3 regions of the Methylobacterium sp. Leaf361 genome follow, and region 3 is predicted to be linked to each of the others. Evidence: riboswitches for the same ligand, from Rfam matches in the RefSeq annotation. Region 3 holds a riboswitch; each other region holds the start of a gene.
The links. Region 3 has a riboswitch for cobalamin ahead of ASG32_RS02715 (TonB-dependent siderophore receptor). Riboswitches for the same ligand answer to the same signal wherever they lie in the genome.

Region 1: another riboswitch for cobalamin. It lies ahead of ASG32_RS16290 (CbtB domain-containing protein); the one in region 3 lies ahead of ASG32_RS02715 (TonB-dependent siderophore receptor).
Region 2: another riboswitch for cobalamin. It lies ahead of ASG32_RS10685 (TonB-dependent siderophore receptor); the one in region 3 lies ahead of ASG32_RS02715 (TonB-dependent siderophore receptor).

Annotation. Positions count from the first base shown of each region.
Region 1 covers NZ_LMPY01000023.1:75,760-85,440, reverse strand. Annotated here, with positions in the region: gene secG (preprotein translocase subunit SecG) at 82-516, shown strand; gene ASG32_RS16310 (CTP synthase) at 673-2,301, shown strand; gene ASG32_RS16305 (DNA polymerase III subunit chi) at 2,360-2,812, shown strand; gene ASG32_RS16300 (peptidase S10) at 2,812-4,404, shown strand; gene ASG32_RS16295 (discoidin domain-containing protein) at 4,427-5,791, opposite strand; cobalamin riboswitch at 5,953-6,148, shown strand; gene ASG32_RS16290 (CbtB domain-containing protein) at 6,183-6,365, shown strand; gene ASG32_RS16285 (CbtA family protein) at 6,382-7,134, shown strand; gene ASG32_RS16280 (DUF1636 domain-containing protein) at 7,127-7,528, shown strand; gene cobW (cobalamin biosynthesis protein CobW) at 7,525-8,559, shown strand; gene cobN (cobaltochelatase subunit CobN) at 8,606-9,681, shown strand, end outside.
Region 2 covers NZ_LMPY01000012.1:223,788-233,468, reverse strand. Annotated here, with positions in the region: gene ASG32_RS10690 (peptidase) at 1-1,264, opposite strand, end outside; gene ASG32_RS10685 (TonB-dependent siderophore receptor) at 1,258-3,441, opposite strand; cobalamin riboswitch at 3,726-3,920, opposite strand; gene ASG32_RS10680 (NUDIX domain-containing protein) at 4,025-4,492, shown strand; gene ASG32_RS10675 (RluA family pseudouridine synthase) at 4,635-6,050, shown strand; gene ASG32_RS10670 (alpha/beta fold hydrolase) at 6,017-6,730, opposite strand; gene ASG32_RS10665 (hypothetical protein) at 6,932-7,312, shown strand; gene ASG32_RS10660 (HAD-IA family hydrolase) at 7,383-8,048, shown strand; gene ASG32_RS10655 (ATP12 family protein) at 8,095-8,886, shown strand; gene ASG32_RS10650 (hypothetical protein) at 9,025-9,345, shown strand; gene ASG32_RS10645 (glutathione peroxidase) at 9,358-9,681, opposite strand, start outside.
Region 3 covers NZ_LMPY01000002.1:12,896-22,576, reverse strand. Annotated here, with positions in the region: gene ASG32_RS02740 (transglutaminase family protein) at 1-807, shown strand, start outside; gene ASG32_RS02735 (ATP-binding cassette domain-containing protein) at 1,243-2,628, opposite strand; gene ASG32_RS02730 (ABC transporter permease) at 2,625-3,458, opposite strand; gene ASG32_RS02725 (ABC transporter permease) at 3,458-4,396, opposite strand; gene ASG32_RS02720 (ABC transporter substrate-binding protein) at 4,393-5,958, opposite strand; gene ASG32_RS02715 (TonB-dependent siderophore receptor) at 5,985-8,210, opposite strand; cobalamin riboswitch at 8,319-8,528, opposite strand; gene ASG32_RS32080 (hypothetical protein) at 8,870-9,205, opposite strand; gene ASG32_RS33660 (hypothetical protein) at 9,276-9,681, opposite strand, start outside.

The DNA of each region.
Region 1 (9,681 bases), on a different contig from region 3:
ATCGCGGGCCCCGGCCCTCGTGCGTTCGTCTTCCGGTGCCCGCTGCCGGCGCGCGGCGCTGAAGAAGATCCTGGAACACCGATGCAGACCGTCCTGATCGTCGTCCACCTCATCATCGTGCTCGCGCTGATCGGCGTCGTGCTGCTCCAGCGCTCCGAGGGCGGACTCGGGCTCGGCGGCGGTGGCGGCGGTGGCGGCGTCGGCGGGTTCATGACCGGCCGCGGCCAGGCCAACGCTCTGACGCGGGCCACCGCGATCCTGGCGGCCCTGTTCTTCGCCACCAGTCTGACCCTCGCGATCCTGTCGCACCGCTCGGCGGCGCCGAAGTCGATCCTCGACACGGGCGCGCCGCAGACGTCCGGCCAGCCGGCCAAGCAGCCGACCGGTGCCGACAACCTGCTCGACACGCTGCGCCAGCAGCAGGACCGGGCGCCCGCGAACGCCCCGGCCCAGCCGGCACCGGCTCCGTCGTCTCCCGCGCAGCCGGCGGTTCCGGAAGCGCCGCAGTCGCGCTGACGGCGCGCGCCACCGGCGGCGCAGCGTCCGACCCTTGTCCCGACGGACCGGCGCTCGGCCGGTCCACGCCATGCGTTCCGCGATCCCCAGCCCATGCGCGGGCCGGGGCCTCCGTCGTTTGGCAAATGCCAGCAGCTTCTTTATGGACCGAGGCCCATGACGCGGTACGTTTTCATCACCGGCGGCGTGGTCTCCTCCCTCGGCAAGGGCCTCGCCTCGGCGGCCCTGGCGGCGGTCCTCCAGGCCCGCGGCTACCGGGTCCGGATGCGCAAGCTCGACCCCTACCTGAACGTCGATCCGGGCACGATGAGCCCGACGCAGCACGGCGAGGTGTTCGTCACCGACGACGGCGCCGAGACCGACCTCGACCTCGGGCATTACGAGCGCTTCACCGGCGTTCCGGCGAGCCGGGCCGACAACATCACGACGGGCCGGATCTACCAGGACATCATCGCCAAGGAGCGCCGCGGCGACTACCTCGGCGCCACGATCCAGGTGATCCCGCACGTCACCAACGCGATCAAGGACTTCGTCCTCGACGGCAACGACAGCTTCGACTTCGTGCTGGTGGAGATCGGCGGCACGGTCGGCGACATCGAGGGCCTGCCGTTCTTCGAGGCGATCCGGCAGCTCGGGCAGGAGCTGCCGCGGGGCACCTGCTGCTACGTCCACCTGACGCTGCTGCCCTACATCCCGTCCGCCGGCGAGCTGAAGACCAAGCCGACCCAGCACTCCGTGAAGGAGCTGCGCTCCATCGGCATCCAGCCCGACATCCTGCTCTGCCGCTGCGACCGGCCGATCCCGATGGACGAGCGGCGCAAGCTCGCGCTGTTCTGCAACGTCCGCCAGACCGCGGTCATCGAGGCCCTCGACGTGGCCTCGATCTACGAGGTGCCGCTCTCCTATCGGACCGCGGGCCTCGACCGGGAGGTGCTCGGCCACTTCGGCCTGGAGCACGGCGAGGAGCCGGATCTCGGCCGCTGGCAGACCATCGCCGAGCGCGTGCGCAATCCCGAGGGCGAGGTCTCGATCGCCATCGTGGGTAAGTACACGGGGCTGAAGGACGCCTACAAGTCGCTGACCGAGGCGCTGACCCACGGGGGCATCAGCCACCGGGTGAAGGTCAATCTCGAGTGGATCGAGGCCGAGGTGTTCGAGCGCGAGGATCCGGCGCCCTTCCTCGAAGGCCTCAACGGGATCCTCGTGCCGGGCGGCTTCGGTCAGCGCGGGGCCGAGGGCAAGATCCGCGCGGCCCGCTACGCCCGCGAGAAGCGCATCCCCTATCTCGGCATCTGCTTCGGCATGCAGATGGCGGTGATCGAGGCGGCCCGCTCGCTGGCCGGGATGCCGGAGGCCAACTCCACGGAGTTCGGCGACACCGCCGAGCCGGTGGTCGGCCTGCTCACCGAGTGGCTGCGCGGCAACGAGCTGGAGCGGCGCGCGGCGGCCGGCGATCTCGGCGGCACGATGCGGCTCGGCGCCTACGAGGCGAAGCTCGACCCCGAGTCCAAGATCGCCCAGATTTACGGGTCCGATCAGATCTCGGAGCGCCACCGCCACCGCTACGAGGTCAACATGGCCTATCGCGAGCGGCTGGAGGCCAAGGGCCTGCGCTTCTCGGGCGTGTCCCCCGACGGCCTGTTGCCCGAGACGGTGGAGCATGTCGGGCACCCGTGGTTCATCGGCGTGCAGTTCCACCCGGAGCTGAAGTCGCGTCCGTTCGAGCCGCACCCGCTGTTCAAGGGCTTCGTCGGCGCCGCGATCGAGCAGAGCCGCCTGGTCTGAGGCCGCGGCGGCGCGCCGCTGCTCGCGCGGCGGCCCGCGGCCCTATATCCTCGGTGCCGTGACCGAGATCCTCTTCTACCATATGCAGCGGCAGCCCCTGGAGAAGGTGCTGCCGAACCTCGTCGAGCGCTCGCTGGACCGCGGCTGGCAGTCCGCGATCCAGGCGGCGAGCGAGGAGCGCCTGCAGGCGCTCGATGACCACCTCTGGACTTATTCCGACGAGAGCTTCCTGCCGCACGGCACCGACCGCGAGCCCGACGCCGCGAGCCAGCCGGTGGTGCTCACGCTCCGGGACGTGAATCCCAACACCGCCTCGATCCGCTTCCTGGTGGAGGGCGCCGACCTGCCGCCCGACGCCGGGCAGTACGAGCGGATCTGCATCCTGTTCGACGGGACCGACCAGGACGCGCTGCTGCGCGCCCGCGAGCAGTGGAAGCAGGCCAAGGACGCCGGTCACGCGGTGGCCTACTGGCAGCAGGACGAGTCCGGACGCTGGAACAAGAAGGCTTGATGGTGGCCCCCCACGCACGTCTCGCGCGCGCCGCGCTCGCCCTCGCCCTGGCTCTGGCCGCGCCCCCAGCCACCCTCGCCCAGGACGCGCCGCACGGCCATCCCGCGGAGAGCAAACCGGCGCAGCGCGGACCGGAGGGGCGCCGCCTGCCGCCCGATTCGACGACCAAGCAGAGCGTGACGCTGCCGGACGGCCGGACCCTCGACTTCACCGCCACCGCCGGCAGCCTGCCCCTCGTCGACGAGGCGGGCAAGCTGCAGGCCGAGATCGCCTACGTCGCCTACACGATGGCGCCGCAGGCCGGCCGGGAGCGTCCCGTCACTTTCGCGGTCAATGGCGGCCCGGGCGCCGCCTCGGCCTATCTCAATATCGGGGCGATCGGGCCCTGGCGGCTGCCGGTCGGCGGCGACAGCATCAGCCCGTCGCAGCCGGTGACGCTGACGCCCAACGACGGGACGTGGCTCGGCTTCACCGACCTTATCTTCCTCGATCCCGTGGGGACCGGGTACAGCCGGGCCGCGGACGGGAACGGCAAGGCCTACTGGTCGATCGAATCCGACGCCTCGACCCTGGCGGCGACCATCGCGCGCTACCTGCGCGTCAACGACCGCATGGCGAGCCCGAAATTCTTCGTCGGCGAGAGCTACGGCGGCTTCCGCGGCCCGCTGATCGCCGAGAAGCTCCAAGAGGAGATCGGCGTCGGCCTGTCCGGCATGGTGCTGCTCTCGCCGGTGCTCGATTTCGCGTGGCTGGAGACGCCGCGGGCCAATCCGTGGGGCTACGTGCTGAAGCTGCCCTCGCTGGCGGCGGGCGCGCTCGAGCGGGCCGGCACGGTGCCGACGCCGACCCTGCTCGGCGACGCGGAGGCCTACGCCTCGGGCCCGTACCTGAGCGACCTGCTCAAGGGGCCGAGCGACACGGCCGCCGTCGCCCGGATGACCGAGAAGGTCGCGCCCCTCGTCGGTCTCGACCCCGCCCTGGTGCGCGCGCAGGCGGCGCGCCTCTCGACCCGCAGCGTCCAGCGCGAGATCGACCGCGCAGAGGGCCGCGTGACCAGCGCCTACGACACCGGCATCACCGGCTGGGACCCGAACCCGGACGCCGCCCAGTCGAGCTTCGAGGATCCCCAGCTCACCGCCCTCCAGGCACCGCTGACGAGCGCGATGCTCGACCTCTACGCGCGGACGCTGAAATGGCCGGTGACCAACATGCGCTACGAGCTCCTGAACAACGCCGTCAATCGCGGCTGGAGCTGGGGCTCGGGCCGGCAGGCGCCCGAGGTCCTGTCGAACCTGAAGGGCGATCTGGCGCTCGACGGGCACCTGCGCGTCCTCGTGGCGCACGGCTTCACCGACCTGGTGACGCCCTACTTCGCCTCGAAGCTCCTGCTGGCGCAGGTCCCGGCCTACGCCGCCGGCCGCCTGAGCCTCGCGGTCTATCCGGGCGGGCACATGTTCTACACGCGTCCGGATTCGCGCGCCGCCTTCCGGGCGGACGTGGAGCGGATGTACACGGACGCCCTGAAGGTGCGCGACGCCGGCTCGACCCGTCCGGCCGGAGCCCCCGCCGAGCATCTCCGGACGGCGCCGTAGCGCCTCCGGCCCGCCGCGCCGGTCACGCGTCGTCGAAGGCGAGGGCCTCGGCCGGGTAATCCACCATCGTCCGGCGCTGCGCGTCGGTGTTCTGCCACTCGCCGACCTTCATGTAGCGGCCCTCGAGATCGCGGACCTCGACCACCTTCCCGATGGTGGGGATCGACTGGAAGCCCTGCGGCCAGTTCGACGCGAAGTAGAAGACCTGCTCGACGTGGTCCGAGAGGTGGCAGATCCCCGGCCCGAAGGTCCCCAGCCCGAAGACGAGGTAGCGGCCGTTCACGAGCGCCGCGACGTCGGAGATCAGCGACTCGCTCTGGATCTCCACGGGCAATCCGCGCCGCTCGGCGTACGCCTCCACCTCGGCGATGACCGGATTCAGTCTGTTCTCGAAGACGAGCTTGACCGAGCGGATCCGACCCTCGGCCAGGAGCCGGTCGATGACCATCCGGTAGAACGCGAAGGGCGGCTGCGGGTAGTGCGGATCGACCCAGGTGCTGAAGATGTCGCCCGACCGGATGTGGATCAGGAGTTGGTCGTGGGGCTTCACCGGGAAGCTCTTCGGCAGGCCGTTGAACAGCGGCCGGATCACGCTCTGCACGATCGCGCGCGAATCCGTCGGCCCCCGCAGCGCGGTCACGCGCTCGAACTGCGTCGGGTCGAAATACAGGCCCGACAGGAAGTAGCCGTCCGCCGGCAGCGGCTCGTCCGGCGGGATGAAGGTGATCCCGTCGCAGGTCAGCCGCTCGGTCAGGAAGATCACCTTGCTGCGGTCGACCTTGGGTACCTTGATGTACTTCAGGTTGAGCGCCTTCGCGATGGACACCGCGATGATGTACTGGACGAGGCAGTTGCCGAAGGCGCCGTTCTCGAACAGCGACAGGCCGACCAGGGCGTGGCTGGCGCGGTCGGGCGCCGACTGGAGCGCGTAGGTGACGTAGACGTTGGCGCCGGGCTTCTCGTTCAGGAGCGTCACGTCGAGGCCGAGCATCGCCCGCAGCGCGATCAGGTCGACCGCGGCCTCGTCGGCGCGGATGCCGATGCCGGCGATCCGGGCCGGTTCGGGCGCGGCGATCCGGACCGCGCGCGCCCAGGCCCGCTCGTCGGGGACGATTGCGGCGACGAGGGTGTCCGGGGTCGCGGTCCAGCCGGCGAGGTCCGGCTCGGCCCACGTCACGCCGTCCTGCGAGACCGCCACCGCGACGTCGCCGGGCTCCGCGGGAACCGCCCCCTCCCCCGGCCGCAGGGCGACGGAATGGATCGGGAAGCGGCCGCCGAGGTCGACCTCGAGCCACGTCGTTCCCGTGCCCGCATCGGAGACGATCCGCGGCTCACGGCCGGCCGCGAGATCGACGAGAACCGGGATCGGATCGTCTGTCGGGGCCATCGGGTCTCCGGGAGTTCAGCGCCCGCGCCGGGGCCGGGCGGGTATCGGGTGCGGCGGTGCCCGCTCCGGGGCGCGGCCGTCAAGCCCGCCCCGATCGCGGGGCGGGCACGGGAAACGGCCGCGATCCGGCGCCGCTCCGTTGTGTCCCGGCGGTCATGCGTCTACAACGGCCGGGCGACGGTGCCCCGGAGACGGGGTGAAAAGGGAATGCGGTGAGGGGTTTGAAGCCCCGATTCCGCGGCTGCCCCCGCAACTGTGAGCGGCGAGCGCCCGCCAAGCGCCACCGGAGCGATCCGGGAAGGCGGTGGGCGCGCCGAGCCGCGAGCCAGGAGACCTGCCGTCGTGACAGGATCCCGCAATGCCGCCGGTGGGGCGGCTGGAGACGCTTCTGATGACGACGCAAACCCTCGCCCCCGTCGCCGCCGGCACCCGCGCGTCGGAGCGCCCGATCGCCGTCGCGCTCGCGGCCGTGTTGGGCCTCGGCCTGCTGTTCATGGCGGGCTTCTCGCCGGCGATCGCGCTCCACAACGCGGCGCACGATTTCCGGCACACTCAGAACTTCCCCTGCCACTGACGTCCCGGGACCAGGGATGATCATCCGGCTCCTGTCGGCGGCCCTCGCCGCCGGCTTCTTCGCGGCTGCCATCGTGACGGGGCTCGAACTCACGCTGACCTCGCCGCTGATCGTCGCGGTCGAGCGCTACGAGCAGCAGGAGGCGCCGAACCGGGCTGCCAAGGCGCTCCCGATCAAGGCGTTCCCGATCGTGCTGGCCCATGCCGGGCACGACCACGCCGCGCCCGACGCCGCGCCGGAATGGCAGCCCGCGCCCGGCCTGCCGCGGATGGCCTTCACCGGGCTCGCGACCCTCGTGGGCGGCGTTGGCTACGCGCTGCTGCTCGGCGCGGTGATGCTCGCCTGCGGCCGCGAGCCCACGCCGCAGGTCGGCCTCGCCTTCGCGGTGGCGGGCTTCGCCAGCGTCGCCCTCGCGCCGGGCCTCGGCCTGCCGCCGGAATTGCCCGGCAGCGCGGCGGCCCCGCTCGCGACGCGGCAGGCGTGGTGGGTGATGACCGCCGCGGCGACCGGCATGGGGCTCTACCTGATCACGATCCGCCGCGCGCTGATCACGATCCTCGGGGGGCTCGTCCTGATCATCGCCCCGCACGTCGTCGGCGCCCCGCAGGCGCCCGAGGCCGCATCCGAACTTCCGGCGGCGCTCGCCGCGCAATTCGCCGCGCGGTCGCTCGCCATCAGCTTCGTGTTCTGGATCCTGATCGGGCTGGGGCTCGGCTGGGCGTGGCAGGCCTTCGCCCGCGGCGCGGATCGGGGAGCGGCCCGTGCCTGAGACCGTTCTCTACGTCTGCACCACCTGCCGCCGCCCGGACGACGATCCGGACGGGCCCCGCGCCGGGGCCCGCCTGCTGGAGGCGCTCCGGGGGCGGAGCGGCGCTACGCCGGACCTGCGGGTCGAGGCGGTGGAGTGCCTGTCGGTCTGCAAGCGGCCCTGCACCGTGGCGGTCGCCGCGGCCGACCGCTGGACCTACGTCTACGGCGACATGGATCCGGCCGCCTCGGCCGAGATCATCCTCGGCGGTCTCGCGGCCTACGCGGCGACCCCGGACGGCATCGTGCCCTGGCGCGAGCGTCCGGAGGCGTTCCGCAAGGGCGTGATCGCCCGCATCCCCCCTTTCCCAGAACCCCGCCCGGTCCCCGCCGGCACCCTGGAGCCCGCGGAATGACCCTCGTGAACAAGATCCCCTGCACCATCGTCACCGGCTTCCTCGGGGCCGGCAAGACGACCCTCGTCCGCCACGTGGTCGAGAACGCCAAGGGGCGCCGCCTCGCCATCCTGGTGAACGAGTTCGGCGACATCGGCTTCGACAAGTCCTTCCTGGCCGCCTGCGGCGTCGAGGGCTGCACCGAGGACGCCATCGTCGAGCTGCCGAACGGCTGCATCTGCTGCACGGTCGCGGACGATTTCGTGCCGGCGCTGGAGACCCTGCTCGGCCGCGCCGAACCGCCGGAGCACATCCTGATCGAGACCTCGGGCCTCGCCCTGCCGAAGCCGCTGGTCCAGGCGTTCCAGTGGCCGGCGATCCGCTCGCGGGTGACCGTCGACGGCGTGGTCGCGGTGGTCGACGGCCCGGCGGTGGCCTCGGGCGCCTTCGCGGAGGACCCGGAGGCCCTCGCGGCCCAGCGCGCCGCCGACCAGTCGGTCGACCACGACAACCCCCTGGAGGAGGTGTTCGAGGACCAGCTCCTCTGCGCCGACCTCGTGGTCGTCAACAAGGCCGACCTGATCGACGCCGCGACGCGGGCGCGGGTCCGCGCCGAGGTCGAGGGGCACCTGCCCCGCGCCGTGAAGGTGGTCGAGACCGAGAACGGCGCCATCGACCCGCGGGTGCTGCTCGGCCTCGGCGCGGCCGCCGAGGACGATCTCGACGCCCGACCCTCGCATCACGGCGAGGGCGAGGACCATGACCACGACGATTTCGAGACCGTGGCGCTGCCGGTGCGCCCGGCGGTGACCGCGGGGGATCTCGCGGCCCGGGTTGAGGCGGCGGCCGAGGCCGCCGGCGTCCTGCGCATCAAGGGCTTCGCCGAGGTCGAGGGCAAGCCGATGCGCCTCGTGGTGCAGGGTGTCGGCCGGCGCGTGACCCATCATTTCGACCGCCCCTGGCGGGCCGGGGAAGCCCGCGACGGGACGCTGGTGGTGATCGGCCTCAAGGGCTTCGACAAGAACGCCGTCGCGGCGGCCCTCGCGGGATGAGGCCGGTCGCGCACGCCCGCCCGGACTCGCTCTAGGGGCCGCCGCGGTGCATCTCGTGCGCATCGATGCCGTCTCCCTCGACGAGGGCGAGGCGGCCGTGGATCTCGGGCAGGAGCCCGGCGACCTCGTGGTGCTGTCCTTCACCGACAGCGACCTCGCGTCGGTCGGGCAGGCCCACGCCGCGGAGCCCGGCCTGCCGAGCCTGCGGCTCGCGAAGCTCGCCAGGCTGCGGCACCCGCTCTCGGTCGACCTCTACGTCGAGCGCGTCGTGGCGCGCGCCAAGGTCGTGGTGATCCGCTGCCTGGGCGGCCTCGATTACTGGCGCTACGGGATCGAGCGCTGCGCCGAGGCCGCGCGGGCGCACGGCGTCGTCCTCGCGGTCCTGCCGGGCGACGACCGGCCGGACCCGCGCCTCGCCGCCTTCTCCACCGATCCCGACCTCGCCGGGCAGCTCGACGCCTATTTCCGGGCCGGCGGCCCCGACAACCTGCGGCGGATGCTGCGGCGCCTCGCGATCCGCCTGGGCGCCGACGGCCCGGTCGAGCCGCCGCAGCCGCTCCCGCGCGGGTTTCCCTGGTGCCCCGGCTGCGGAGTTCTTCCCCTCGAGGCAGCCCTCGCCGCGGCCGCAACCGCGGTCCCGCTCGCCGGAGCGCGCAGCGCGGCGGAGCCCGTCGCGCTCCTGCTGATCTACCGCTCCGCCGTGCTCGGAGGCGACACCGGCCCGTTCGTCGCCCTCGCCGCCGCCCTGCGGGCGCGCGGGATCGGCGTGCTGCCGATGGCCGTATCCAGCCTGAAGGAGCCACAGGCCGCCGCCGCGGTCGCCGCGGCCGTGCGCGCGCGCAGGCCCGACCTCGTGATCGCCGCGACCGCCTTCTCGGCCCGCGAGGACGAGACCGGTTTCGTGCTCGACGGCGGCGACTGCCCGGTTCTCCAGGCCTTCACGGTCGGCTCGCCCCGCGCGGCCTGGGAGGCCTCCGCCCGCGGTCTCGGCGCGGCCGATCTCGCCATGCAGGTCGCGCTGCCGGAATTCGACGGCCGGCTCTCGGGCTTCCCGATCTCGTTCAAGGAGGAGAGTGCCGAGATCGCCGGCTTCGCCGAGCGGCGCGCCGTGCCCTACGAGGC
Region 2 (9,681 bases), on a different contig from region 3:
GGATCGTGCCGTCCCGGGGATCGACGTGGAGCCACGTGGCGGCCGCGTCGCCGAAGCGCAGGCGCAGCACCGGAAGCGGCCGTGGGTCGGCCCCGTGGGGATACCAGTAGGCGTCGTAGGCGTATAACGGGCGGATCGACCGGAGGGGACCGTCCGCGAAACCGTCTGCCGCGGCCGTCGCGATGCTGCGCGCGTCGAGGGCGGTCGCGCCGTCCGCTGCGACCGTCCGGAGGCCGTCCGCCGTCTCGGCGACGATCCACCAGCGTCCACCGATGGCGGCGAAGCGCAGGGTGCGCGTATCCGGCATGGCGCCATCGCGGAGCCGGTGCGGATCGAGGCCGAGCGCCGGCGGGGTTCCGGCATAGGCGGCGCGCAACGCTACCGGCGGGCTGGTCGCGCTGAACCAGCGGTTCGGGTTCATGGAGATCCAGCCGCTGACGATGAACGTGCTCAAGCCGAGGCCCCCCGCGAGGCCGAGCAGGTGGTGCCAGCGCGCCAGCCCGCGATAGGGCGTGACCGCCCCGGCCGCGTAGCGCCGCCGAAGGCGCAGGCGCCAGATCCCGATCGCGCCTCCACTCAGCGCGCCGAGGGCGGCGAAACCGGAGAGCCACAACAGGATCGTCCGCCACAGCTCCGGCCGGGCCCGCAGCGGCGTGAGGTAGATCCAGTGCGCCACCGAACCCACCCAGTTCCAGCCCCGCTCGAAGCGTGTCGTGTCGAGGGCGATCTCGCCGGTCACCGCAGACACGTAGAGCTCGGTCCCCGCGGCGTCGCCGAGGGCCACCTTCAGGAAGGGCCGGAGCGGGTCGTAGCGGGCCGTGACGGTCCACTGGTCGCGCGCGACCTGCTCGGCCTGCGCAGCCGGAGCACCACCGGCCGCGACACGCAGCGCGTCTGCGGGTGTCAGCGGACCGAGCCGCGCGCCGGTCCGTGCCGAGACCGTCACCCGGGTGCCGTCGTGGCCGGCGATCCGGTAGACCGGCTCGTCGCCCCGCATCTCCAGGCCGAAGGCGGCCGGCACGCCGGCGAGCCCGCCGGCCCGCAGCGCCGCGTCCGGCGCGACCGCGACCTGATCCCAGGCGATCGGGGCGAGCCGCGACAGCCGCTCGGCCTCGGTGAGCGCCGGGAACGGCACGTAGAGCATCACCAGCCCGGAGCCGATCCACAGCGCGAAGAACAGCCCCGCGGCGATCCCGGCCCAGCGGTGGAACAGGAGCAGCCAGCGCCGTCCCGCCTTGCCGAGCCGGCGCGGTCGGCTCACCACGTCACCGTGTAGGCGACCTCGACCGAGCGCGGGCGCCCGAGCAGCCAGTTGGTCCCGACCCCGTTCACGGCGTTGCCCGAGATCGCGTAGACCTTGTCGAACAGGTTGTAGACCCGCACGGACAGGCGCGAGTCCGCCGTCACCTGATGGTCCAGGACCGCGTTGACGAGGTTGTAGGCGGGGCGCCGCGCCGTGTTGCCGAAGTCGCTGTAGACCTGCCCGACGTTCTGCAGCCCGACCCGCGCGGTCCAGTCGCGGGTGACGTCCCAGGTCAGCCAGAGGTTGGCCACGCGCTCGGGCACGTCGATCGGCTGGTTGCCGGCATACGAGACGGTGGCGCCGTTCACCGTCTGGTCGAACCGGTCGTACTGCGCGTGGAGGAGCGCGAGGTTGCCGTCGAGCCGCCAGCCCGGCGCGAAGCGCCAGCCGAGCGCCAGCTCGAAGCCCTGCGAGGACTGGCTCCCCACCTGCGTGGACAGCGTCGGCTGGCCGGGGATCGCCGAGATCAGGTTGTCCTTGACGATCCGGTAGCCCGCGACGGTCCATTCGAGGGCGCCGTCGAAGGCCAGCCCCTTGGCGCCGATCTCGACCTGATCGCCGGTCGCGAGCTTGAAGCCCGCCAGCGACTGCGACAGCGTGATCAGGCTGTTCACCGGGTCGGTGGCGAAGCTGTACTGGGCGTAGAGCGCGCTGTCCGGCGTCGGGTTGTAGACGAGGCCGAACCGGTAGCCGAGCGCCCGGTAGGTCTTCTCGAACCGCGATCCCGTCTGCAAGTCCTCGCGGTTCAGCGTCGGCACGTCGAGGCGCACGCCCGTGAGGAACGACAGCTTGTCCGACAGGATCAGCCGGTCCTCGGCGAAGACCGAGGCCTGGCTCGTCTGCGTCGCGTAGGCCGGACGCGCCCGGCCGTTCTGCGGGAAGAGGCCCGGATCGTAGCCGGTGAGCGGCACGCTCGTGGTCTGGTCGAAGTAGAAGTTGTTGGTGTGGCGGAAGTCGATGTGATTCACGTCGAAGCCGGCCACGAACTGGTTCGGCAGCCCGACCAGGCTGCCCCGGAACGTCGCGTCGAGGCGGTCTCCGACCTGCTCCTGGTTGTGGTAGATCTCCAGGTAGTCGCCCCGGTCCACGAGCCCGGTGCCGCGGTTGTAGCTGTACTGCTCGACGTCGAGCCAGTGGCGCCGGCTGGTCAGCCGGTAGGCGGTGTTGCGGATCGTGATGTCGGCCGAGGGGGACCACTCGGTCTTGAGCTGGGTCCAGTTGTCGGCCCAGGTGATCTTCGCGTCGCGGACGTTGTAGTTGTTGAACCGGATGAGATCCGGGATCCGTCCCTCGACCAGCGGGGTGCCCCAGTAGCGGGCGGGCTCCTGGTAGCCGAGATCGTGGCTCAGGGTGAAGGCGAGGTCGGCGCTCGGCCGGAACAGCAGGGCGGCGGAGACCGCGAGGTTACGGAAATCGCCCTCCGGCCGCATCCAGCCGTCGGCGCGGTTGCCGCTGACGTTGAGGCGGTACGCGAAGGTGTCGCCGTACTCAGCCTGGCCCAGCGGGCCGCCGGAATCGAGGGCGAGCCGCGCGACCCCGTCGGTGCCGATCACCGCGCGGGCGGCGTTGATCGGCACGAAGACCGGCTTCTTGGGCACCACGTTGATGACGCCGCCGATGGCGCCGTCGCCGTAGAGCACCGAGGACGGCCCGCGCAGCACCTCGATCCGCTCGACGTTCCACGTGTCGAACGGGAAGGTCACGGTGTTGGCGCCGACGTAGAAGCGCGTGCCGTCGTAGAGCTGCTGGATCGAGTTCGGGCCGGCGAAGCCGCGGGACGTGAACGCGCCGTTGCCGTTGCCGGGCGCCGCGATGGTGGTGATGCCGGTCGCGTCCTGAGTCACGGCCTCGGCGATCGTGTCCTGGCCGCGCAGCCGCGCGGTCTCGCCCGACACGATGTCGAGGCTGGCCGGCGTCTCCAGCGGCGTCAGGCCGAGGCGGCTCGCGGTCCGGTCGGGGGTGCGCAGGTTGAGGCCATTCGGCGGCAGGCGGCTCGGGTCGCCGCCCGCGCCGGCGACGGACAGCTCATCCAGCGTGACCGCCTCCTGGGCGGCGGTCGGACTGGCGAGGAGCGCGAGGAGAACGCCGCAGAGCGGGGCCCGCCCGCCGGGGCGGGAGCGATGGGTCGATAGAGACATGGGGAAAGCGGTCCGTGCACGGCGCGCGCCGGCCCCCGCGTCCTACAAGCATTGTAATAACATTACAATGCGCTCGCTGTCCGGTAGCCTCTGCCCGTGCGGGCGCGCGACGGCGTGCTGCGACAGGGCTCGAGGGGTTCGAGACGGCGGAGACGGGCATGGGGAACGGCGTCGCGGGCGCGCTTGTTGTGGCACGTCACCGCGAACGAGGCCTCGGCGGCCGCCTCCCCTCGGGACTGGCGTCGCCTCGACACCCGCCAGGACACCCCGCCCGGCGCGTTTCGCGTGTGACCACGGCTGACGGCAGGTCTCCTGGCTCGCGGGTCGCCGCCCTCGCACCGTCTTCCCGGGGTGGACCCAGTGACGTGGTGGTGAAGGGCTCGCCGCTTACAGTTGCGGGGGCAGCCGCGGCTTCGGGGCGAACCCCTCACCGCGTTCCCTTTTGATCCCCGAGGGGAACCGTCGAGCACAGCTTGGCCGTAGCGGGGGCGGGCGTCAACCGTGTGTCCGGTTGTTGCCGTGGATCGGCGCGCTGTGCGCCGGTCCGTTGCGGCCTCGCCGACGACGGGCTAGCCCGTGCGGGATGACGGTCTGGCGGCCCCCTGCGGAGATTCGCGTGAAGGCACTGGGTCTGCCCCGGCGCGGCAACAGCCTGCTCGTGGCCGAGGTCCGCGCGGATGACGGGCGGCTGAAAGGCGTCCGGCCGCTCGGCGGCAGCGTCACGTTCGGCGAGCGGGTCGAGGACGCCGTGATCCGGGAATTCCAGGAGGAGCTCGGCGTCACCGTCTCGGTGCTCGGCGGCCCCCGCGTCATGGAGAACATCTTCACGCACGAGGGGCAGGTCGGGCACGAGGTGCTGTTCCTGTTCCCCGTCGCCCTGCCGCCGCGGCGGTTCGACGGGCAGGAGCGCTTCGTCTTCCACGAGGATTCCGGCACCGCCTGCGTGGCGCGGTGGTGCGATCTGGACGGGCTCGACGTGCCGGGCGGTCCCGACCTCTTCCCCGCCGGCCTGAAGGCCCGCCTCCGCGACGCGTGGCGCGCGGAGCCCTGACGGACCGGGCCGGCCCACCGCCTTTGCCGCTCGGCGCGGGCGATGCTACAGCCGGGCAATCCCATCGGTCCGGACGTCCGCGACGCCGCGGCCCATGCGCCCGGACGCTCCGTCCGACGCGGAGACGGGTGCCGGCGGAAGCATGACGATACGACCTCCCAGAAGCGGCGGGCCGACGGGGCGCAAGCCTCAGGCCGGCAAGTCCAGCGCCAGCAAGTTCAGGGGCGGCAAGGCCCAGGCCGACGGCCGCGCCCGCACGGGCCCGCGCACCAGCGCCCGCGACGCCGCCGAGCGCGCGGCCCGCAACCGCGGCGAGGATGCCGGCACCCGCGATCCCTGGGGCGCGCAGGCCGCTGCGGCCCCGGCGCCGGCCCGGCCGCCGAAGCCGCGCCGCGACGCCGCCGCACCGCGCGACGCCGCACCGCGCGACGCCGCGGCGGGCAAGCCCGGCGGCCGGCCGCCGGCCAAGCGCTCGGCGGCCCCCTCCCCGGCCCTCGCCTCTGCCCCCGCGCCCGGTCCGACCCGGCGCGAGCAGCGCGCCGCCGCCTCCGCGACCCTCGCCTCCGGCGTGCAGACCCTGACCGTCGAGCCGGACGAGGCTGGGATGCGGATCGACCGCTTCCTCACCGCCCGCTTCCCGCTCCTGCCCTTCACCCGCGTGCAGACCATCGTCCGCAAGGGCGAGTTGCGGGTCGACGGCAAGCGCGCCAAGCCGAACGACCGGCTGGAGCCGGGCATGAGCGTGCGCGTGCCGCCGCTGCGCCTCGACCAGCCCACCGAGCGGCCGCGCAGCGCCGCCCGCGAGCAGGACGACGCCGCCTTCATCCGGTCGCTGATCCTCTACGAGGATGCCGACATGATGATCCTCAACAAGCCCTTCGGCCTCGCGGTCCAGGGCGGTTCGGGGACGGTCCGGCACGTGGACGGCCTGCTCGCCGCCCTCACGGGTCCGGACGGCCAGAAGCCGCGCCTCGTCCACCGGCTGGACAAGGACACGGCCGGCTGCCTGATCATCGCCAAGACCCGGCTCGCCGCCGCGACGCTGGCGAAAAGCTTCCGCTCGCGGGCGGCCCGGAAGATCTACTGGGCGCTCACCGCGGGCGTGCCGCGGGTCCGGCAGGGGCGCGTCTCGACCTACCTCGCCAAGGAGGAGCCCACCGACGCCGACGCGCGGATGCGGGTCGCCAAGCACGGCGACGAGGGCGCGAGCCACGCGCTGACCTACTACGCGATGGTCGATCAGGCCGCCCAGAAGCTGTCCTGGCTGTCGTTCAAGCCGGTCACCGGCCGCACGCACCAGCTGCGCGCCCACGCGGCCCATATCGGCCACCCGATCGTGGGCGACCCGAAATACTTCTCCGTCGAGAACTGGGAGCTGCCGGGCGGCATCCAGAACCGCCTCCACCTGCTCGCCCGGCGGATCGTCATTCCGCACCCGCGGACCGGCAAGCCGGTCGACGTGAGCGCGCCGCTCCCGCCCCACATGGCGCAGAGCTGGAACCTCCTGGGCTTCGACGCCGCCCGCTACGACCCGATCGTCGAGGCTCCGGAGGCCTGAGCCCGCAGCCAGGGCACGATCACGTCCGCCAGCGCGTCCGGGGCCTCGAGCGGCAGCATGTGGCCCGACCCGTCGATCACCCTCAGCGTCGCGCCTGGGATGCCGTCGCGGAGCTCCCGCGCCTCGTCGAGGCTGCGCAGGGCGTCCTGGGCCGCCGCCACGACCAGGGTCGGGCAGCCGATCGCGCCGAGGCGGTCGCCATCGGATTCGCGCGCCTGCCCGGCCTGGCGCAGGAAGACCTCTCCGCCGAGGCGGTCGCCCATCTGCCGGATCCGGCTCAGGAGGGCGCCGTCGCCGGCGCGGTCCGGGTGCACCGACTGGAGGATCGCCGACCGGCTGAGGCCCCGGTAGCCCTGCTGGCGGATATGGGCGACGGCGGCCGCCTTCCGGCGCGCCTGGGCCGGCGTGTCGGCCCGCGACGAGGTGGCGACGAGGACCAACGCCTCCACCCGGTCCGGCACGAGCCGGGCGACCGCGCGGGCGACGTAGCCGCCCATGGAGAAGCCCACGAGCCCGAAGCGCGGCGGCGCCTCCGCGACGACGCGGCGCGCCATGTCGGCGATGGCGGCGTCCCGCGCGAGGTCGCCGTGCGTGATCGGACCCACCTCGGCGAGGCGCGCGACCACGTCCGACCAGAGGTCGGCATCGGTCATGAAGCCGGGCAGCAGCACGAGGTTCATCGCCGGATCACCCTTCCCGTCCCCCAGATAACCGTCACGCGAGCGCCCGTCAGCGCCGCGGCATCTCCGGTGAAAGTCGGGTGCGGTCCGGGCGTCCCGCGCGGCGCATGCCTTGGCAACCGGCCGCGCCGCCTCATATGCTGCCCCGCGCCCCGCCGATCCGCCGCGGGGCCTGTTCCCGGCGGTTCGAGACCCTGACACATGAAGCTCGCGATGCTGGCCTGCCTCGCCGCCCTGTGCCTCACCGGGCCGATCGCGCATGCCGCGCCGGGCGAGACGACCAGGGCGGCGCCGACGGCGAACGGCACCCACCCCCCCGAGACGGCGACCCCGCATCCGGCCCCGGCGCCCGCCCCGGGCGCGGCGCCCGCGCAGGCCGCCCCGCGCACCGCCAACAGTGCCCGCGCGGAGCGCCGGCGGCGCTCCTACGCGGCCTGCAACCGCGCCTCGCATCAGCGCGGGTTGCGCGGCGGCAAGCGCCGGCGCTTCCTGATCCGGTGCCGGCTCGGCTACGAGCGGACCCGGATCCCCGGCGGCCAGCCCGCCGCGGCCGCGCCGGCCCAGCCGGGCCGGAAGCCGTGACGGGGACCCGCCTCCTTTTACCCGCGCCGGCGGGGCGGCTCGCGGCGCGACTTCCGGCGCGTCGGTCGCGATGAGGCTCGTCGTCTTCGACGTCGACGGCACCCTCGTCGACAGCCAGCACCTGATCGTGGCGGCCCAGGAGGTGGCGTTCGCGGAGAACGGCCTGCCGGCGCCCGGGCGGCGGGAGGCCCTGTCGGTGGTCGGCCTGTCGCTGCCGCAGGCCTTCCGGCGCCTCGTCGGCGAGGACGGCCCGGTCGCGGAACTCTCGGAGAGCTACAAGCAGGCCTACAACCGCCTGCGGCTCGACCCCGCCCACGAGGAGCCCCTGTTCCCCGGCATGGCCGACCTGCTGACCCGGCTGCACGGGCGCTCCGACGTGCTGATCGGCCTCGCCACCGGGAAGTCGCGGCGCGGTGTGGACCGGCTGATCGCGCATTACGGCTGGGCGGACTGGTTCGCCACGACCCAGAGCGCCGACGACGCGCCGTCGAAGCCGGATCCGACCATGCTGCAGCAGGCGATCCGCGAGGCGGGCTGCGAGCCCGAGGCCACCGTGATGGTCGGCGACACCACCTTCGACATCGCCATGGGCGTGGCGGCCGGTGCAACGGCCGTCGGGGTGGCCTGGGGCTACCATCCGCCGGACGCGCTCTACGGAGCCGGGGCCGTGACGGTGGTCCCGAGTGCCGCCGCGCTGGAGGCGCTGCTCCTCGAGGGGCTCGCGACCGGCTCCTGATCGCGGGAGGCTCGCGCGCGGGGCCGGAAGCGCCTATCTCGCCTCCATGAGCGATCAGACGACAGACTGGCTCGGGCAACCGAGCGACGGTGACAGGCCCGACCCGGTCCGGGCCGCCCGCGGCCACGCCAAGCCGGCCCTGCCCCACCGCTTCTACAAGGAAGCCGGCTTCTCCGAGGATGCCGACGGGTTCCGGCTGACCCTGGACGGACGTCCGGCCAACACGCCGGCCCGCAACCCTCTGCGTCTCCCCAGCCGGACCCTGGCCGAGCGCGTCGCGGCGGAGTGGCAGGCCCAGGACACGGCGATCGACCCCGCGCGGATGCCCCTGACCCGGCTGGCCAACACGGCGATCGACGGCGTCACGCCCCGCCTCGCCGAGGTCGCGGCGGATCTCTGCGCCTACGCGGGCACCGATCTCGTGGCCTACCGCGCCGGGGATCCGGAGCGCCTCGTGGCGGCCCAGGCGGAGGCCTGGGATCCGATCCTCGCCTGGGCACGGGACGCGTTCGGTGCGCGGGTGATCCTGAGCGAGGGCGTCATGCAAGTCGCGCAGCCGGCCGACACGATCCAGGCGCTCTCCGCTGCGGTGAACGCGGTGACCGACCCGTTCCGGCTGGCGGGCCTGCACACCCTGACCACGCTGACCGGCTCCCTGCTGATCGCCCTGGCGGTTCTCGAGGGCCGGCTGACGCCGGCCGAGGCCTGGGCCGCGGCCCACGTGGACGAGACCTATCAGGCCGCCGTCTGGGGGCGCGACGCCGAGGCGGAGGCCCGCCTCGAGGCGCGCCGGACGGAGTTCGAGGCGGCCGCCGCGTTCGTCGCGGCCGGCGGCTGAGCCCGGGCCGCGATCCGGCGCGGTCGCGCAGATGCAATTGCGCAACAATCCCGCATTCGCGGCGCCCGCCCCGCGTCGGCGGCTGACAAAGCGCGAACACTGTTTTAGGGTTCGAAGTACATTGTGTTCGAGTCGACGATGCGTTCCGATCAGCCTGTCCGTTGCAGTTTTGAAGGCGAACTGGCCAATCTGATCGCGTCGAAACAGTTTTCCCGCGATCTCGACGGGCGCTACGCGCTGTTCGACGCCCTCTCGGACCTCGAGCGCCGAGCACAGGGCGCCGGAGCGCCCGATCTGACCTTGCGCAAGATTGCCGAGATCCGGTTCCTGGCGGGGATCCTGCGCGAGTCAGTGCGCCCGTTCCCGATCGCGCCCCTGCGGACGGTGCTGCGCGTGCGTGAACGGATCGACGCGCGCCGCGCGGTCTCCGCCGAGGCCGCGGATCTCGACGCGGTCTGACGCGGGCGCGGCTCAGGCGGGCTCGGCCAGGGCCGCCTGGATCTTAGCCTCCAGGGCCGCGGGCTTCGTCCCGGGCGCGAACCGGGCGATGACCCGGCCGTCGCGTCCGACCAGGAACTTGGTGAAGTTCCACTTGACCGCCCGCGTGCCGAACAGCCCGGTCCGGGCCCGGGTGAGATGGGCGTAGAGCGGATCGGCGCCCGACCCGTTCACCGCGACCTTGGCGAGCACCGGGAAGCTCACGTCGTAGCGCAGCGCGCAGAAGCTCGCGATCTCGACGGCGTCGCCCGGCTCCTGCGCGCCGAACTGATTGCAGGGAAAGCCCAGGACCGTCAG
Region 3 (9,681 bases):
ATTCTCGTCGGCTGCGAGATGACCTACGAGTTTCCGCAGCCCACCCCCGTCATCGCGACGCTCAACGTCCACGCATCGCGCTTCTCGGATCTCGAACGACCCGACTACCTGATCACGACCCCCGCTGTGCCGGTCCAGGGCTACCGTGACAGTTTTGGGAACTGGTGCAGCCGCATGGTTGCCCCGGCTGGCCGCTTCAAGCTGCGGACCGACACGATCGTGCGGGACCCCGGCGGCGGCGACCCGGAGGTCTCCAACGCTGGGGAGACCGCCATCGAGACGTTGCCGTCGGACACGGTGCTGTTCCTCCTCGGCAGTCGGTACTGTGAGACCGATCGTCTGTCATCGATCGCCTGGGATCTGTTCGGCCACCTGCCGCCGGGCTGGGGGCGTGTGCAGGCGATCTGCGACTACGTCCATGATCGAATTACCTTCGGATACGAGCATGCTCGGGCAACGCGGACGGCCTTCGATGCATTCGAGGAGCAGCGGGGCGTCTGCCGTGATTATGCGCATCTGGCGATCGCGTTCTGCCGGTGTCTCAACATCCCGGCACGCTACTGCAACGGATATGTCAGCGACATCGGTCTGCCGCTGCCCCATGCGCCCGGCGATTTTGCCGCCTGGATGGAGGTCTTTCTCGGGGGCCGCTGGCACACATTTGATCCGCGCAACAACAGTTCACGCATCGGTCGGATTCTGATTGCCTATGGTCGGGACGCCGCGGATGTCCCGTTGACGCTGACCTTTGGCCCCAACGAACTCGTCGCGTTCCACGTGACGACGGAAGAAGCGCCTCCCATATAACCGCGGACTTCTGAATGCGGCGTTGGCTGCTTGCAGCCGTTGACCGTTTGACTACAAAAGCCATCAAGCCGCATCCAAGATACCGCGAATTCGTGTCGCGTCCTCGATGCAGATCAATAAATGCAGCGCTGATGTCTGCTTGTTGGGCGTTATTCAAACAAGTTGAATGACCGACTTGGGCGCGAAACCGAACGTCCGGTTCTGCGCGTGACGGCGTTCTGGCATGACGTAGTCTGGCCGAAAGCTGCTGGTCCGCTTCGTAGCAGGCAAGGCGGTGAACCGGACATTCTTCACGGCTCGGATGAAGGCCCAAGAGTTACCCTTCGCAGGTATCCAGGGCACCCGCCGCGATCAACCGCTGTCACCCTCGAAGCGGACGTGCAGCGTAGGGCGGCGAAGCTCACGGACCGAACGCTTAGATATGAGAGCTTCCCACTATCGCAGCATAATTGATCGGTCCGCAATCTGCTCGGCCAACGCCGTATCATGCGTGACGAAGAGGATTGCGAGACCGTCCCGCTCGTTGGCCTCGCGAAGCAAACCTGCAACCTCCATCTGGTTGATGGGATCGAGCCGTGACGTCGCCTCGTCCGCGAACAAGAAGACGGGATCGAGCAGCAGCACGCGTGCGAGGGCGAAGCGCTGCAGCTCGCCGCCCGAGAGCTCGCCGGGGCGCTGATCTCGGAGGCCAGGCGAGAGCTTGAGGCGCGTGAGCAGCTGCTCAATCCGCTCCTGAGCCAAGCCATGCCTTCGCGCCAGGTGGTCGAACGCTCGACCCAAGGTCTGGTGCGACACAAAGGCCGCCGGAGGATCCTGGTAGAGCTTCTGGAACCTAGTCGGGACGATGCCCGGCATTCGCCGGACCCAGCCGCAATCCGGCCGCTCGGTGCCGATGAGAATATTCCCGAGCGTGGTCTTGCCACTGCCGCTCGGCCCCACCACGGCGACGATCTCTCCCTCCCGGACATGGACGCTCAGGTCTGTGAACAGCTGCCGGCGCCCGAACGCCTTGGCCAAGCCAGTCCCCTCGATCACTGAGGAGCCCGGCTGCCTTGACGCGCGAGGTGACCAGGCACTTGGGTCGGCATTGATCAGCGCCCGCGTGTAGGCATGGATCGGCGCATCGAGGAGACCCGCCGTCGGCCCAGCCTCAACCGCCTGCCCGTCGAGCATCACGCAGGCCGTGCCGCCGAGTGCACGCGCCAAGGCGATGTCGTGCGTGATGGTGAGCAGCAAACGTCCTGTCGCGATCTCCCGCCGCAGCCGCGCGACAACGTCGGCACGCAGGACGCCGTCGAGGCCCTTGCTGGGTTCATCGACCAGAAGCAGCGGGGTGTCAGCCGCGTGCGCCATAGCAAGCGCCAGGCGCTGGCACATGCCGCCCGACATCTGGAACGGGTAATGCCCGCCCGCATCGGCGAGGGCGACCTCACTGAGCCCCATGGCCGCGAGGCTGTCCGCGTCTCGGCGCCGATGCACATACCGGTGGACCTCGGCGAGTTGGCCCTTCGCGCGCATGGTCGGATCGAGGGCGGTCCAGGGCTCCTGGGGGAGGAGGCCGATGCGCCGTCCCCACAGGCTTCGTCGGGCCACCTCGTCGAGGCGTAGGAGGTCCGCGCCGTCGAGGAGGATGCGCCCGCTCGCCACAAGGCTCGGCGGCAGGGTCCCCATGATGGCCTGGGCCACGAGCGACTTGCCCGAGCCAGACTCGCCGAGCAGCGTGAGCGGCTCGCCCCGCCCGACCGAGGCCGAGAAGCCGGAGACCAGGACCCGGTCCCCTGTGCGGATTGTGAGATCCTCGATGCGCAGGGCTGCCGTCACCGGACCGTTCCCCCGCGGGCGGTGAGCTGCAGGCCGAGCACCAGCAGGAAGATCAGGATGCCGGGCATCAAGACCGCCAGTGGCGCCTCGGCGTAGTAGGGCAGGAGCTCGACAATCATGCTGCCGAGCTCCGGCGTCGGCGGCTGCAGCCCGACGCTGATCGCCGACAGGGTCGAGATCGCCAGGATGGCCGTGCCCATCGCGAAGGAGGCCAACGTCAGAAGAAGCGGCGCGATCTCGGGCAACACCTGATGGCGCAGAATGTAGAAGGTCCCGAAGCCGAGCAGGCGCGAGGCCTCGATCCGCGGCTCGACGAGCAGTCGCGCCGTGGTGGTGCGGGCGACGCGGAAGAACTCGACCCAGAGCGAGAGCGACAGGCCGAGGTAAAGCGGCAGGAAGTGACCAGGCGCGAACGCGAGCAGGAGCAGCACGAGCAGCAGCCCGGGCAAGGCGAGGACGATGTCGGACAGGGCTACGAGGGCCCGCTCCGTCACGCCGCCGTGCCAGGCCGCCAGCACGCCGAGCAGGAGCCCCGGCATCGCCGCGCTCAGCATGGTCAGCAGCGCCATGCCGAAGGAAAGCCGAGCCCCGTGTGCAAGCCGCGCCAGCAGGCTGCGCCCGTAATGGTCGGCCCCGAGCAGGAAGTCGCCGCCGATGGGCGCCAAGCTCGCGGACAGGTCCTGACGAGCGGGATCGGCGGTCACCAGGATTGGGCCAAGGAGCGCGAAGGCCGCGAGCAGGGCGAGGAGCCCGAGGCCGATCCGGCGCGAGATCGGCCGGGCGGTCGGACGCGTCAGCGCCGTGCCGGTGAGGTCCTGCATCTGGAGCATCATCGGGTGGCACCCAGGCGCGGGTCGAGGAACCGGCAGAGTAGGTCGACCCCGAGGTTGAGGAGGACGAACATCAGGCCCATGACGAGGGCGGTGCCCTGAACCATGGGCACGTCACGGGCGATGACGGCATGAACCAGCGCGTGGCCGATGCCCGGATAGGCGAACAGCGACTCGACCACGACGACACCCTCAATGAGGTAGACCGCCTGGAGGCCGAGATAGGTGACGACCGGGATGGCGGCGTTGCGCAGCCCGTGCCGGACGAGCACCGCCCGCTCAGGCAGGCCCTTGAGCCGGGCGAAGCGATAGTAGGTCGTGGCCCCGACCTCGGCGACGGCGTCGCGCGCGACGCGGCTCGACACGGCGGCGAGACCGAGTGCTAGGGTCAGGCTCGGAAGCGCCATCTCGCGCCAGGTGCCGTAGCCGGCCGGCGGCAGCCATTCGAGCCGGATGCTGAAGACCAGCATCAGGACGAGGCCCAGCACGAAGGGCGGCAGGGCCCGCAGCGCCACGGCTCCGACCAGCGCGAGCCGGTCGAGGCCAGATTCGGCCCGCAGGCCGCTGACGAGGCCGAGCGGGAGGCCGATCAGCAGGGACAGGACGAGGGCGCAGGCGGCGAGCCACAGGCTGGGCCCGAGCTGGCTCGCGAGTTCCTCCGAGACCGGCTCGCCGCTGACCAGGGAGTTGCCCAGGTGCCCCTGGGCGAGCTCGCCGAACCAGTGCAGCAGCAGCTCCGGCCATGGTCGGTCGAGGCCGAGCTCCTGCCGGACGGCCTCCGCGGCCTGCGCGGTGAGCGCGTCCGGGCCGTACCGGTCGGCGGCGATGCGGAAGGCCGCGTCACCTGGCAGGACCCGGACGAGGGCGAAGCACAGGCCGCCGACGACGAGCGCGACGAGCGCGGCCTGGGTCAGCCGTCCGAGGAGAAGCCGCGTCATGGCGTCCCCCAGTGCATCTCGGCGAGCCCGTAGCTCCGTTCGAGTGGATCGGCGCGCACGCCGGCCACGCGCCGGTTGGCAACAACCGCCAACTCGGCCCAGGTCACCGGGATGACCGGCAACTCGGCCTGCAGGATCTCCGCCAGCTTGCGCTGCAGCGGCTCACGCTCGGCCGGATCGGCGAGGACGGCGAGCCGGTCGAGAAGGGAAGCGGTCTCCGCGTTCGACCAGTTCATCGCGCCCCAATCACCCCCGTCCGGCCCGAAGTCTTGGAGGATCGTGCCCAGCGGATCCGGGATCATGGCGAAGCTGCGGGAGATCAGGCCGAGATCGAGGCTGCCGTCGCGGTGGCGGGCCGGGATGTCCGAGGTGTTGCCGATCGAGACGGCGAGATCGATGCCGACCTCGCGGGCTTGCGCCTGGATGGCCGCCGCCAGGGGCGGCAGCTCGGGCCAGGCGGAGTAGGTGCGCAGGGTGGCCGCGAAGCGCCGGCCGTCGCGCTCCAGGATGCCGTCCGTCCCCGGCCGCCAGCCAACCTGCGCCAGGAGGAGGCGCGCCTGCGCGAGATCGCGGGTCAGCGGCGGGATCCCCTCAGCATGCCAGCCTGAGACGGCGGGCGGGAAGAGCTGGTCGGCCCCAAGGCCGGGATTGCGCAGCAGGACCTTGGCGAGGCCGGCGCGGTCGAGGGCGAGGCTCAGCGCGCGTCGGGCGCGCGGGTCGGAGAAGAGGGGTGAGCCTGCATTCAGCTTCAGGAGCCGGGTCCGGGGTGGGGTGACCGTTTGCACCGCGAGCTTCGGGTTCCGTCGCAGCCGCGCGAGCGAGACCGGAAGGATCGAGATCACGACGTCGGCCTCGCCGCTCTCAGCCATCAGGGCGCGCGTCTCGCCCTGGCCGACGGCGAGGTAGCGCGCCCGCGCGATGGCCGGCCGTCCGCCCCACCAGCCGTCGAAGCGCTCCAGCTCGATCCGCAGCGGCGGGGCGACCGTAACGGCGCGATAGGGCCCGGTGCCGATGAGCCGGACGACCCGCCCACTCGGGTCGTAGGAGGCCGGCGCCAGGATGATCGTGGTGTGGTTCGCCAGAAAGGCCGGCAGCAGCGCGAAGGGCCGCTTCAGCACGACGACGACGGCCCCGTCCTCGGCCGAGATCGTGGCTATGGGGAGGCGCGAGAGCGGACCGACATTCGCCCGGGCGCGTCGAAGGCTCTCGGCGGCGATCTCCGCGGTCAGGGGCGAGCCGTCATGGAATCTGACGCCCGAACGTAGGGGGAAGCGCCAGGTTAGGCCGTCCGGCGCGACCGTCCATCCGGTGGCGAGGCCGGACGCCGGCGCCCCAGCCGTATCGACGCCAACGAGGGTCTCGGCGACCTGCAGGCGGGTGAAGGCGTGGCCGTTGCTCGCGGGATCGAGGCCGCCGACCTCCCAGGGACCAACGACGGTCAGCGCGCGCTCGGGCGCGCTTCGGTCCTCGGCGGCTCCGGCGGCCGGGGCCAGTGCGAGGAGGCCGACAAGGCCGAGCAAGCCGCGGAGGACGGCGCGGCGTGGTCGGGGCACGAACGTCATGCGGAACGGGGCTCCGAAGAGAGGTATCAGAAGCGGGCGGCGACGCCGCCGGTGATCAGGCGCGGCGTGCCCGGCGTGGCGTAGCGGTTGCTGAAGCCGCGGTCGTAGTAGACCTCGTCGAAGAGGTTATCGAGATTCAGGTAGACCCGCACGTCCGGCGTAATCCGGTAGTAGGAGATCAGGTTGAAGGTCGCATATTCGGGCAGGTCGAAGGTCGAAACGGCCGTGCCCGCCGCGCGGCGGCCGACGAAGTTCACGCCACCGCCGAGGCCCAAGCCTCGCAGCGCGCCGCCCTGGAACTCGTAGACGCTCTGGAACGCGAAGGCGTTCTCGGGGATGTTGGCGACGCGCGAGCCGACCGGGATGGTGTTGTCGCGGGTCACGGCAGCATCGACGTAGGTGTAGGTCCCGATGACCCGCCAGCCCGGAGCGAGGTAGCCCGCGACGCTCAGATCGAAGCCGCGGCTGCGGATCTCGCCCGCCGCGACGCTGAAGTTCTGGTCCACCGGATCCGCGGTGAGGACGTTCGTCCGGGTGATGTCGAACAGGGCGGCGGTGGCGCTGAGGCGGCCGTCGAGCAAGTCGAACTTCGCGCCGACCTCGTAGCCCTCGCCTTCCTGGAAAGCGAAGGGCCGGAAGTTGCGGTCGGTGCCGCTGTTCGGCCGGAACGAGCGCGCGTAGTTGCCGTAGACGGCGACCCAGTCGAGAAGGTCGTAGACGAGACCGAAGCGCGGCGTCGCGGCCGTGCCCTGAAGACGCGTCGTGGTGTTGTTGATGTAGGAGGTCGAGGTCAGGCCGATATCCTCGAGGCGCACGCCTACCAGGGCGTGCAGGCGCGGCGTGATGTCGATCTGGTCCTGCACGTATCCGGCGTAGCTCTGCGTGTTCTCCAGGAGGTTGCTGCCCGGCACGGTGAGCGGGGGCAGGGCCTGGCCGTAGCGGGGGTTGAGCAGGTCGAGGAAGAACGGGTTGGTGGTCGAGTTCGACCGGGTGATGACCTCCCGGTAGCGGTAGCTGTCGTACTCCAGGCCGAGCAGCAGGGTGTGCCGGAAGGGACCGGTCTCGAACTTGCCGGCGAGATTCACCTGCACATCGAGATCGGACCAGGTCAGCTCGCGATGGTCCAGGGTGCGCCGGAGCGTACGCCCGTCGTTGAGGATGCCGACCGTCTGCACAGCGTCGCCCGCGATGTTGCCGCCCAGCACCTGCGTGCCGGCGGTCAGCACCCAGTCGGGATCGAACCGATGCTCGATACGCAGCTGTCCGAGTGCGTTGTCGTTACGGAACGGCGCAAGGCCGGGCTCGCCGATGTAGCGGGAGCGCGGCACCGCCAGGACGTTGCCGCGGAACGGCACGATGCCCCGGTCGAAGATCTGCCCGGCGCTGATCAACTCGCCTTCGAGCGTGATCGTCGTGTCCGCAGTGGGGCGCCACGCAATGGCAGGCGCGACGTAGTAGCGGTCACTGCTCACGAAGTCGCGGAAGCTGCCGTTGTCCTCGACCGCGCCGGTAATACGGGCCAGGACCGTCCCGTCCTCGCTGACGGCGCCCGTCGCATCGAAGGTGCTGCGCTTAGTGTTGAAGCTCCCGTACTGCGTGCCGATGGCGAAGGAACGCGCGGCCAGCGGCTGCTTCGAGACAATGTTGAAGGTGCCACCCGGATCGCCCCGGCCGTAGAGGAAGGCCGAGGGGCCCTTGAGAACCTCGATGCGCTCGATTGAGGCAATATCGGGCGAGTTCGGGTAGCCGCGGTTGATGGGAAAGCCGTTGCGGTAATACTCGCCCGTGGCGAAGCCGCGGATGGTGAATTCCGAGAGCCCGAGGCCTGCGAAGTTGTTGGCCCGACCGACGCCGGCGAGGTCGAGGGCGGTGTCGATCCGGGTTGCGGCCGCGTCTTCGAGCACTTGGTTCGGGACGACGACAACGGTCTGAGGAACCTCACGCAGGGGGGTATCCGTGCGGGTCGCGCTGACGCTCTGCTTAGCAAGATAGCCATCCGCGACGAGACGAGGCCCACCGTTTCCCTGGACCGTCAGCTCGTCCAGCCGCACCTCCTGGGTCGCGTCGGCGGCCAGCTGCGCGGACGCGACGACCGGATCGAGGCCGACGGTCAGGAAGGTTGCCAGAGCGACCGTGCACGGCCACGTCTGTTCCCGGCCGGGCACGGACGCCGGGGCACGACTGGCCTTGCCACCGGGCTTGTGAGCGAATCGGAGTGGCTCCGAGAGCGTCAGACCTGACCAGTGCGGCATTGCGGGAGCCCTTGGCCGGAACAAGGGCAATTCCAGGCACGCTTGCGCGAGAGCAGGCGGTCAGCGCCTGCCACGGCCATGCGTTCCCTTCGGACACCCCGCCCGAGAAACGAAAACCATTGCCAAGGCAGGTCTCCTGGCTCGCGGGTCGTCACCTCTGCCTGACCTTCCCGGTGCAGAGCACCAGTGATCGTTCTCGGCAGCGGCTCGCCGCTCACAGTTGCGGGGGCAGCTCCGGCCTCGCCCTTGCGGGCTTCACCGAATTCCCTCTTAGCTCACGATCACGAAACCGTGAGAACCTTGACGGTGTCCCTCATCGGTCCTGCAGCAAGAGGAGTCAACCTATTGAACGCAGCTTAGACACCGGCGCGTAGAACGAGGGAGGAGCTCGTTGCCGCATCGGGCCAGAGCCGACGGTTGGCCCAATATGCTGACAGAAGCTGCCTCCGGTCCTGCAGCCTCGCGTCGTTGGTCCAGATCTGGCCGCAGAGAATTGTCTTCGGAGGCGTGGACGAGCAGAACATCGACTGGCTCATAGTCGAGCATACTGTTGAGGGCGTTCCTGTGGCAGACCTTGCCTACCCGGCTGATGGGCGACAGCACGTCCTCCGAATACGAAGATGATGGGCCCCGTTCGAGCCCTTGCCTCAGACGGCCTCCTAGACGGATAACAGGCGCTCCGCATAATACCGGCCCACTGCCTCGATCATCGGAGCGAACTGCCAAACGATTGAGGGAACGAGGGCTTCGACATAAAGACTCTCTTCGTTCACCTGAATGACGCCGCTTCCTCTCTGGCCGTAGCCGCCGACTGTGAATCCGCACCTATTGCCGAACCATTCATCGAATTCAACGATGATATTTTTTCGCGCCAAATCCCGAAAAGCCCAATTCGCGCGCCGATCGAGGCGTCGGCGTGCCTCGGGCAGCCCAATGTTATGATGTAGCGTCAACGCTAGGCGCTTCGGTATCATCGGAGAACGATAGATATTCATCGGGATTGATCGCACTGGTGAAAAGCTCTTTGGGCGCAGCACGTGCTAGTTCGCTAATTGTACATTCGGATCAGCGTTCATCTGCCTCGGGATCGTTCGTCAGTGCGGTTACGAGTGCGAACACCATCGCGAGAGCAGGGGTCGGGAAGGCCTCGGAGATATGCCTCCGATACGCATTCGCCCCCCAGGAACGCCACACGGCACAATGAAAGCCCTCCTCGGAACGACTTCCCGTATGCACCTGCCATGACCATCCAGGTAGGATGCGTTCCAGCAATTCTTGCGCGGCATCGAGGCTGGCGGTGAAGGCGGGACAACTATCCTTGCCATGGCGGAGAACCGTACCGCTTGGACCGTGCCCCCAAAGCATCTTGACGTCATCGCGATATGGCCGCCACTCGATCCGGTGGATGACCGTGTCGATCTGGCTATCCAAATCGCGATCTGGTCCCTCGATCTCGCGCAAGCGCACGATC